DNA from 2 places in the Halomonas sp. Ps84H-12 genome. Region 1 is predicted to be linked to the other one. Evidence: predicted binding sites of a transcription regulator. Region 1 holds the regulator's gene; the other holds the start of a gene.
What was found. Region 1 encodes LexA, which represses DNA repair genes until DNA is damaged. Its sites were predicted from a motif close to TACTGTNTANNTANACAGTA; they were not measured.
Positions count from the first base shown of each region.

Region 1 (5,348 bases):
TCGGCGAATTTGTAACGCAATAGCCCTGCTGCGAGAGGAGTGGCAAAGATAGGGCAACCCCATTTGGGCCATAGCCACGCCACCGCACCAATATGATCTTCATGACCATGGGTGATAAACAGCGCCTTAGGTGTGATCTTCAGTGCCTCTAGGGTATCGGTATTAGGTACTTGCAGCGGCGAGTTGGGCAGGTCTTGGCGAATCATCATGCCGCAATCTACGGCGATCCACTGGTCGTCGTATCCATACAGCGTAAGATTCATTCCAATTTCACCACATCCACCTAGCGGGAGTAGGCGCAGGGGCGGGCGACGACGAGGACGAAGTTGAACGCGGGATGGATGCATCAGTTATGAAAAGCCTAGAAAGTAATTCCTTAACTATACGGGAAGCGGGGGGCGGGTAACAATCATCGCGGCACCTGACCACGGTGCTTCCTCATCGTGCTTACGGTACACTACCGCCGCTAATGTGGTTTACCTGCTGGTAGGCAGGTGCTTGGCGAGCGTGCCGTTAAATACGTTAAGAGTGTTTGTTATGTCTCATTACTATCGTTTAGTTGTTTCCTGCCCAGATCAAGTGGGCATCGTGGCGCGTGTCTCAAGTTTCATTGCTCAACAAGGTGGCTCAATTACCGAAGCCAGCCAGCACTCTGACTTAGAGACTGGCCGCTTTTTTATGCGTTACGAGATTCTGGCGGATTCTCTGGGTATGTCGGCGGAAGCACTGCGCACGTCGTTTGAGCCGGTGGCGGCTGAGTTTGATATGCAGTGGTCGCTGGTGGATACCCAAAAGCGCCGCCGTGTGGTGTTGATGGTGTCTCGGGAATCCCACTGCTTGGTGGACCTTCTCTACCGCTGGCAGGCAGGTGAGTTGGATTGCGATATTGTCGGCGTTATCTCTAATCACGATGATATGCGCTCGCTGACTGAATGGTATGGCATCCCTTATCATCATGTACCAGTTGACCCGGCTAATAAACAAACGGCTTTTGAACAGGTGCAGGAGCAGATTGATGCTGCCCGCGCTGACTGCATAGTGCTAGCACGCTATATGCAAATTCTGCCGCCTTCGCTTTGCGAACGGTATGCAGGGCGCGTGATTAACATTCATCACAGCTTCTTGCCTTCCTTTGCGGGTGCCAAGCCGTATCATCAAGCCTATGAGCGGGGCGTGAAACTGATTGGGGCAACTTGCCACTATGTGACAGAAGAGCTGGATGCAGGCCCCATAATTGAGCAGGACATTCACCGGGTCAGCCACTGTCACACGCCTACTGATTTGGTACGTTTTGGTCGCGATGTGGAAAAAGCGGTATTGGCGCGGGGGCTGCGTTGGCACCTAGAAGATCGCGTGCTAATTCACGGCAACAAAACGGTCGTTTTTAGCTAATCGGCAGAAGGGGGCGCTATGTCGTTTGCACAAAGCGTATTGGCACCGTGGGCACTCGTGATGACGTGGCTTTTATCGTTGGGTGTCATCGTCTGGTGCTTATGCCTGCGCCCCTGGCGGCCACTACTTGAGGATACAGCGCTTCAGCACCGCTGGATGGCAGCTACGTTGGCCGTCATGTTGATGTGGCAATTGCGTGCGCAAGCGGTGGACTGGTTAACGCTTCACTTGGTGTTTACGGTGCTGATGACGCTAGTCTTTAAAATGCCGCTGGCGTTGATCAGCAACGTGATGATTAATGTCGCCATGGTGGCTATTGGCAGAAACGATTGGTCGCTAATGGGGGCAAATATGCTGGTGACAGGTATTGTGCCTGCGACCGTGACCGGTTTTGTATGGCGAATCGTTGACCGTCGGTTGCCTGATAATTTGATGGTGTTTTTATTTGCTTGTGGCTTTTTTGGAACGGCCTTGGCGACCTTAGGGGGAGGGCTATCTGCTGTTGCGCTGATTATCGTAGCGGGCACTGATCCCGAGGCCGTCTATCTCGCCCAAGAGTATGCCCGCTTTTTACCGTTACTGATGCCGTCAGAGGCATTTATAACCGGTATGCTGCTGAGTATTTTACTAGTGTACCACCCAAGCTGGGTGGCCACCTTTAATGACCACCGTTATATCGACTTGCAGTAGCCTGCCTTACAGGTTGGGCAACTAGCCAAGCGCTTGCCCATTACCACCGCGAATAACACCAACACCCACGCCTTCAATATCAAGCTGCTGAGTGCGTAGGTCGATCTCAATTGGTGCGAAATCTGCGTTCTCGGCAATCAGTGTTACTTGATGCCCTTGGCGTTTAAAACGCTTGACCGTTACTTCGTCTTCTAATCGTGCCACGACAATTTGCCCATCGCGAACGCGGTCAGTGCGATGCACGGCCAGAAGGTCGCCTTCAAGAATGCCTACATCTTTCATGGATAGGCCGCGCACCCGTAGCAGGTAATCTGCTTTAGGCGTGAAGTACTCAGCGGGCAGCGGGCAGTAACGGTCAATATGTTCAGCCGCAAGGATAGGGCTGCCAGCGGCGACCTCACCAATCACAGGAAGCCCATTGGGCAGCGGCTCATTAGTAGCAGGTGCTGCAGCCGCTGGCGTTTCAGTAAGCTCCTGCGGCTCCTGGTTAGGTAAGCGGATGCCTCGTGATGTATTGCGAATTATACGAATAGCGCCTTTGCGCTCGAGCGCACGCAAATGCTCTTCTGCTGCGTTAGGCGAGCGGAATCCCAGCGCTTTGGCAATTTCGGCGCGGGTAGGGGGGTAGCCAAACTCACCCATGGTCTTAACGATAAAATCAAATACGTGCTGCTGACGTGCTGTGAGTGGACGCGACATACCAAACTCCAAAACAGTGAAAAGACAGTAGCTACATGTCGGCTTAATCAGTATGTGTTTAAGTATACAGTATGTTGCTCTGTCCAGTACATGACGAGTTACACCCAACCGAGACAGTCGTTAAGTGTTTAGTTAACGCTTACTACCATTTGGATAAGAGATTGAGCCAGCAGGGGTTATGACATAGTATTCAGCCATGTTTAAAACACCTGTTTTTTGGAGGGCGCTATGGCCCAATCGGATACGGTAACGCGTATTTTAGATACTGCAGAGGTACTGTTTGCAGAGCGAGGCTTTGCCGAGACGTCGCTGCGTAATATCACCAGCAAGGCCCGGGTTAATTTGGCGGCCGTGAACTACCACTTTGGTTCCAAAAAAGCGCTAATTCAAGCGGTGTTTTCCCGCTATCTCGATCCATTTTCAGAGCGTTTTCACACCGCACTGGACGAGCTAGAAGCTCACTATCAAGGCCAGCCTATTCCTCTAGAAGTGCTGTTAGAGACCATGGCCACTACGGTACTGGCAGTGCCCGCCGAACGTAATAGCCTGAAGGTATTTATGCGGCTACTAGGGTTAGCCTACAGTCAGGCGCAAGGGCATCTGCGTCGCTACATTCAGCAGCAGTATGGCGATGTATTTACCCGTTTTACCGAGCTGGTGCGTAAAGCCACGCCTGAGCTGCCGGACGCCGAGCGCTTTTGGCGGCTACACTTTATGCTAGGCACAGTGATATTTACGCTCTCAGGACTGGATGCCCTGCGTGATATTGCTGCAAAGGATTATCAAGAGCAGGTGACGGTGCGTGACCTTGTGCGGCGGCTACGTCCAGTCGTTGTTGCTGCGATGAACGCGCCGCTACCGGCTGCGGTTGAAGAGGGAAACCATGGCAACGCCCAGGCTAGCTGAATTACCGCCTTCCCAATCTGGTTGGGTGGAGATTGACACCCAGCGGCAGCGGTTGCGCTGGTGGCAGGGAAAGGAAGTGAACTATGAGTGCGCGATCTCTACTGGGGTTGCTGGCGTAGGGCAGCGAGAGGGTAGCGGCCAAACACCGCTGGGCTGGCACTATGTCCGTGCGTCTATCGGCAAGGGCTTGCCTGATAATGCGGTATTTCGTGGTCGCCGATGGACTGGCGAAGTATTTTCGCCTGAATTGGCGACCAATTACCCTGAGCGAGACTGGATTCTAACGCGCATTATGTGGCTCTGCGGGCTGGAGCGCGGCGTTAACCGCGGCGCTGACGTGGACTCCCAGCGGCGCTACATTTATTTGCACGGCACGCCTGAAGACCAACCGATGGGTGTGGCTGCCTCTCACGGCTGCATCCGCCTGCGAAATCACGATTTACACTACCTGTTTGCACACGCCCAACCCGGTACGCCGGTTTGGTTGCATTAAGCCCACTTCCGGGCGTCCTGCCAGAATTTTGACACGCTAAGCGGTTAGTCTAAAATGGCGCCCTTTTTGTCGGATCCTCCCCATGACGCAACCCATTGGCCCGGTCATGCTTGACCTAGAAGGGCCGCAGTTATCCAACGCTGAAAAGACATTGCTAAAAGACCCTGCGGTGGGCGGCGTTATCCTGTTCGCCCGTAATGTCGAAGATGCGTACCAAGTGCGGCAGCTCTGCAGCAGTATTCGTCGTGTGCGTGGTGATCTACTGCTAGGTATTGACCAAGAGGGCGGTCGAGTCCAGCGGATCAAAAAAGGGGTGACCAACCTGCCCGCCATGGCGCGAATTGGCGATCTGTATGCCAGCGACCCAGTAGCAGGGCTCACCTTAGCCAAAGACACAGGCTGGTTGCTGGGGATGGAAATGGCCGCCTGTGGGTTGGATATGAGTTTTGCGCCAGTGTTGGATGTTGAGAGCGGTATCTCCAGCGTCATTGGCGACCGTAGTTTCAGCAGCGATCCAGAGCATGTCGCCCAACTAGGGCGCGCCTTTATCGAAGGCTTGCATGAAGCCGGCATGGCGGCAGTTGGTAAGCATTTTCCTGGCCATGGCGGAGTGGCGGCGGATTCCCATATTGCGCTGCCAGTGGATGAGCGACCCCTGGCCGAGCTGAAAGCCCGAGACCTCGTGCCGTTTCGCGAGTTAGCGGGTGTGTTGAACGGCGTCATGCCTGCCCACGTGACTTATTCAGCGTTTGATACTCGCCCTGCAGGGTTCTCACCCAACTGGTTAGGCATGCTGCGTGAATCATTGGGGTTCAAAGGGTGTATTTTTTCCGATGATTTAAGCATGACGGGGGCGCATGAGGCAGGCGGCCCGGCTGAGCGTGCCAAAGCGGCGCTGGCCGCTGGCTGCGATATGTTGCTGATCTGCAATGACCGAACGGCAGCCATTGAGGTACTAGGGGCCTGCCAAGGGGTGCTGAATAAACGGCCTGCCAAGCTGCGTTACGGTCGTGCTAGGCCTGAACTGGATGCACTGGCTGCACTCGGCCGTTGGCGCCGCACGCATGCCAAGCTCGAAGCGCTAGCGAATTAATTCCATTTTTATACCGTTTTCTTATTAGATGTTTTTGGAGAAGTAGCATGTCCAAGTTGGATAAAGAAGCGCTTG
Region 1 covers NZ_JAMXSJ010000005.1:113,177-118,524, forward strand. The annotation lists gene NH344_RS04000 (ribonuclease J) at 1-263, opposite strand, end outside; gene purU (formyltetrahydrofolate deformylase) at 538-1,392, shown strand; gene NH344_RS04010 (energy-coupling factor ABC transporter permease) at 1,411-2,082, shown strand; gene lexA (transcriptional repressor LexA) at 2,104-2,781, opposite strand; gene NH344_RS04020 (TetR/AcrR family transcriptional regulator) at 3,010-3,687, shown strand; gene NH344_RS04025 (L,D-transpeptidase) at 3,665-4,180, shown strand; gene nagZ (beta-N-acetylhexosaminidase) at 4,263-5,273, shown strand; gene NH344_RS04035 (hypoxanthine-guanine phosphoribosyltransferase) at 5,321-5,348, shown strand, end outside.

Region 2 (5,348 bases), on a different contig from region 1:
TCGACCCGAAGGCGGCCCGCCTAGAGCGGGCCAAGCGTCAGGCCAAAGAGCAGTAGCCTGGCGCTTACTCGCCAGTGATGATCGGCTGCGGCTCGGGGGTGGTTTCCGGCGTGGGCGTTCGCTGGCTGGGCAGTGCATCTAGCGGGTCGGCACCTTCAACGGCTGGCCCCATACCGCGGTCTGTGCTCACCGGCAGGTCGCGGGATAGGTCTCCCTCCTGCTCAATGTTGACCAGTCGGCTCGCATCATCAAACGTGAGCGTGACGCGGCGCTGCTCAACACTTTCATAGGCTTTATCGATGCGGTAAACGTAGTCCCATTCGCGGGAGTCGAAGGGCGCTTCCAGCAGTGGGCGGCCCATTACGTAGGCTACCTGCTCTTGAGTCATGCCCGGCTGGAGCTGGCTGACCATCTCCTGGGTGATCAGGTTGCCCTGGGGGATGTCACGCTTATAAACGCCGACATAGCTACAGCCACTGACAACGGTCAGGGCGACGGAAAGGGTAATGATACGAGTCAATTTTTGCATTTGAGCCTGTTCTTCACTATCGTGGTTTCGGTCGATGATACCCGACCTAACCTGTTACTGCGAAGAGCAACCATGGCCGATCAGAACCATGAACTACGCAAAGCCGGGCTGAAAGTGACCCTGCCGCGCGTCAAGATCCTGCAGATTCTCGAAAATGCTTCGGGCCAACACCACCTTAGCGCAGAAGAAGTGTATAAAACACTGATTGATGCGGGCGAGGATGTTGGCCTGGCAACTGTCTACCGCGTGCTGACTCAGTTTGAATCAGCGGGCCTTGTGATTCGTCACAACTTTGACGGTGGCCATGCAGTATTCGAGATGACCCAAGAAGACCACCACGACCATATGGTGTGTCTGGAAAGCGGTGAGATCATCGAATTTGTCGATGACATCATCGAGCGTCGCCAGCAAGAGATCGCCGAAGAGCACGGCTACGAGCTAGTGGACCACGCTCTGGTGCTGTACGTACGCCCCCGTGGGTCGGACGTCACGCGCCAGGACAGTGGCCCCACGAACCGCAAGTAGTCCGCTGCCACATGAAAACGCCCTTGGGGTGCCAGAGTAGTTCATCTGGCGCCTCAGGGGCGTTTTTGTAGGTCGCGTGATGGCCGAAGCGCTGCCTTCGCCCGGCGAAGGGCAAAGGCTTGGCGTGGGCTTGGTTGAGTTTGGTTGAACTTAGTGAGGAGGGCGCTGGCTGGCGTGCAGCATTTCCCGCGCGTGGGCCAGGGTTTGGTCGGAAAGCGTCACGCCGCCCAGCATCCTCGCCAGCTCGCTAATCCGGCCGCGTTCGTCCAGCAGCGCCATGTGGGTGAGTGTGGTGTCTCGCTTGGCGCGCTTTTCGATGTGCAGATGCTGGTGCGCCTGGGCAGCCACTTGAGGCAGGTGGGTCACGGTCATTACCTGGCCGTTTTCGCCTAGTTTACGTAGCAGTTGGCCGACGATTTCCGCCGTTGCCCCAGAAATACCCACGTCCACTTCATCGAAGACCAAGCTCGGAATCGTCGAATGCGACGCCGCTACCACCTGAATGGCCAGGCTGATGCGCGACAGCTCACCGCCGGAAGCGACTTTGGTGAGCGGCCGGGCGGGTTGGCCCGGGTTGGCGCTGATCAGGAATTGCACATGGTCCAAGCCCTCGGGGGAAGGCGTTTCGCGTGGGGTGACGTCCACGTCGAAACGTGCTTTGCCCATGGCCAGGAAGGCCAACTGCTGCTGCACCTCTTTGCCCAAGCGAACAGCGGCCTTTTGGCGTGCTTCGGTGAGCTGTTTGGCTTCGCTGCGGTAACGCTCGCGGTACTCGGCCACTTGACTGCTGAGGGCTTCTAGATCGTCATCGCTGGCTTCGAGCTGCGCCACCTCTTGTTTGAGTTGGGCATGCAGCGCGCAAATCTCTTCGGGAGCGACGTGGTGCTTACGGGCAATGCGGTGTACGTCGCCCATGCGCTCCTCGACCCACGCCAGTCGCTCTGGGTCCAGTTCGGTGGTGCTGGCCAATCGGTGCAGCTCGCTAGCGGCTTCTTCGACTTGAATTCGGGCATCGCTCAACATGGTGAGCGTATTGGCCAGCGTGCCTTTATCGCTGCCGGGCAGCGCACTCAAGTGGGCGTAGGCTTGGTTGAGAAGCGACAGCGCGCCCCCTTCATCGCTTTCGCAGCAGTCGGCGGCAAACTGGGTTTCACGTAGGGTCTCTTCGGCGTGGGCCAGGGTGTGCTGCTCCTCTTCCAAGGTTTGCAGCTCGCCTTCGGCAAGGCCCAACTGGTCCAACTCCTCGACTTGATAGCGCAGCAGTTGGCGTTTGGCCTCGACTTCGCTGCCCTCTTCACTGAGTTTTTTCAGCCGACGGCGGGCACTGCGCCACTCGCGGAACGTCTCGGCGAGCTGCTGGCTGCGTTCGCGAAGCCCGGCGTAGTCATCCAGTAGCGCCAAGTGCGTCTCTTCCCGCATCAAGGCTTGGTGGGCATGCTGGCCATGAATCTGAATCAGCTGTTCACCCAGAGATTTCAAATCGGCAATGGTCGCTGGGTGGCCATTGATCCACGCCTTGGAGCGCCCGTTGGCAGTAACCACGCGACGCAAGAGACACTCATCGGCAGGTAGCTCGCGGGCGTCGAGCCACTCGGCTGCTGCGGGCAGGTGCTGGATATCGAAACGGGCGGAGAGGTCGGTTCGCTCGCAGCCGTGGCGCACGCTACCCGCATCGGCGCGCTCGCCCAGGCAGAGCCCCAGAGCACCCAGCAGAATGGATTTACCCGCCCCGGTTTCCCCCGTAATGGCGGTCATGCCACGGGTGAGGTCGAGTTCGAGACGGTCAACGATCGCATAGTCTTGGATCGCTAGCTGCGTAAGCATAAGGCCTCCTGAGGCGGTGCGGCACAGAAGCTGGATACTTATCCAATGATTGTTGTTTTATACAGTAGTCGATAACTCACTTCAATGCCCCTCTTGAGATGGCTTTGATGGCCCCCATATAGGCTGCATACGTGGTTAACACCCGCTACTTACCTCAGGTGGCCGCCACCGGCACCGTTACTTATTCCAGGAGCAAGGCATGGCAAAAGAACCGCAAACCCCGTTGGAAGATGAGCTGGCACGCCAAGAGCAGGAAGCAGAGGTCACCGACCAGTCTGCCGAAGAGCGGTTGGTGGAAGGCGAACTGGAAGGGCTGATCGATGACGATGCACCGCTGAAAGATAGCGCTGGCAGCCCCGAGGCCGACGTGCTGGCCGCTCAGGTAGAAGAACTCGAGCAGAGCCTGGCGGAAGCCAAAGACCAAGCGCTGCGGGCTGCTGCCGAAGCTCAGAATGTTCGCCGCCGGGCGGAGCAAGAAGCCGAAAAGGCGCGCAAGTTTGCCCTAGAGAAGTTTGTCAAAGAGCTGCTGCCCGTGGTGGATAGCTTGGAGAAAGCGCTGGAAAGCATGCAGGACGATGCGTCCGAGGCGCATCGCGAAGGTGTCTCCATGACCCTCAAGATGCAGCTCGACGTGCTGAGCAAGTTTGGCGTCGAAAGCATCGAGCCTCAGGGCGAGCCCTTCGATCCACAGGTGCATGAAGCCATGGCGATGGTGCCGAACCCAGAGCTCGACCCCAATACCGTGATGGATGTGATGCAGAAAGGCTATCTGTTGAACGGCCGCCTCGTGCGTCCTGCCATGGTCGTGGTCAGCCAAAAAGCGAATTAAGCCGCGTTGACGCATTGCCGCAAAAAAAGCCCTTGAAATGCGGCAAGCGGCCCCCAAATAAAGGTCAACCCCGCGGGATAAGCCCGCAACTTGTTTAAAGAACAAATTTTTTAGTTTTGTAACAACTGAATTCGAGGTTTTTACTATGGGACGCATTATTGGTATCGACCTGGGCACCACTAACTCTTGTGTGGCCGTGCTCGATGGTGACAGCGCTAAAGTCATTGAAAACGCCGAAGGCGGTCGTACCACGCCTTCTATCATTGCCTACACCGACGACGGTGAAATCCTGGTAGGCCAGGCCGCCAAGCGCCAGGCCGTGACTAACCCGGAAAACACTCTTTACGCCATCAAGCGTCTGATCGGCCGTCGCTTCAAAGACGACGTCGTTCAAAAAGACATCAAGATGGTGCCCTACAAAATCGCCGAAGCCGACAACGGTGACGCGTGGGTAGAAGTAAAAGGCAAAAAAATGGCGCCGCCGCAGGTGAGCGCGGAAGTGCTGAAGAAGATGAAGAAAACCGCCGAAGATTATCTCGGCGAAGCGGTCACCGAAGCGGTCATCACCGTACCGGCCTACTTCAACGACAGCCAGCGTCAGGCTACTAAAGATGCAGGCCGCATTGCCGGTCTAGACGTCAAGCGTATCATCAACGAGCCGACCGCTGCTGCTCTGGCCTACGGCATGGACAAAGCCCGTGGCGACAAAACCATCGCAGTCTACGACTTGGGTGGTGGTACCTTCGATATTTCCATCATCGAAGTCGCCGACGTGGATGGCGAAACGCAGTTCGAAGTATTGGCAACCAACGGTGACACCTTCCTGGGTGGTGAAGATTTCGACCTCGCGCTGATCAACTATCTGGTCGATCAGTTCAAGTCGGACAGCGGTATCGATTTGTCTGGTGACAATCTGGCCATGCAGCGTCTGAAAGAAGCCGCCGAGAAAGCCAAAATCGAGCTTTCCAGCGCCCAGCAGACCGATGTGAACTTGCCGTACATCACCGCCGACAACACTGGCCCGAAACACCTCAACGTGAAGGTGACTCGTGCCAAACTGGAGTCGCTGGTCGAAGACCTGGTACAGCGTTCGCTCGAGCCGTGCAAAATGGCGCTGAAAGATGCAGGCTTATCCGCTTCTGAAATCGACGAAGTGATCCTGGTCGGCGGTCAGACCCGCATGCCGTTGGTTCAGAAGAAAGCGGCAGACTTCTTCGGTAAAGAAGCCCGTAAAGACGTGAACCCGGATGAAGCGGTTGCCGTGGGCGCTGCGATTCAGGGCGGTGTATTGGGTGGCGACGTAAAAGACGTTCTGCTGCTTGACGTTACCCCGCTGACCCTGGGTATCGAAACCCTGGGTGGCGTGATGACGCCGCTGATCGACAAGAACACCACCATCCCGACCAAGAAGACGCAAACCTTCTCGACCGCGGATGACAACCAGACCGCCGTGACCATTCACGTCGTTCAAGGTGAGCGTAAGCAAGTGTCGCAGAACAAGTCGCTGGGTCGCTTCGACCTCGCCGACATTCCGCCGGCACCGCGCGGTGTGCCGCAGATCGAAGTGGCGTTCGACCTCGATGCCAACGGTATTCTGAACGTATCTGCCAAAGACAAGGCGACCGGTAAAGAGCAGTCCAT
Region 2 covers NZ_JAMXSJ010000026.1:5,570-10,917, forward strand. The annotation lists gene NH344_RS12895 (RnfH family protein) at 1-56, shown strand, start outside; gene bamE (outer membrane protein assembly factor BamE) at 65-529, opposite strand; gene fur (ferric iron uptake transcriptional regulator) at 602-1,054, shown strand; gene recN (DNA repair protein RecN) at 1,205-2,878, opposite strand; gene grpE (nucleotide exchange factor GrpE) at 3,078-3,707, shown strand; gene dnaK (molecular chaperone DnaK) at 3,853-5,348, shown strand, end outside.
Region 2: a site for LexA is predicted at 2,926-2,945, ahead of recN (DNA repair protein RecN). Genes of this name have one in related genera too.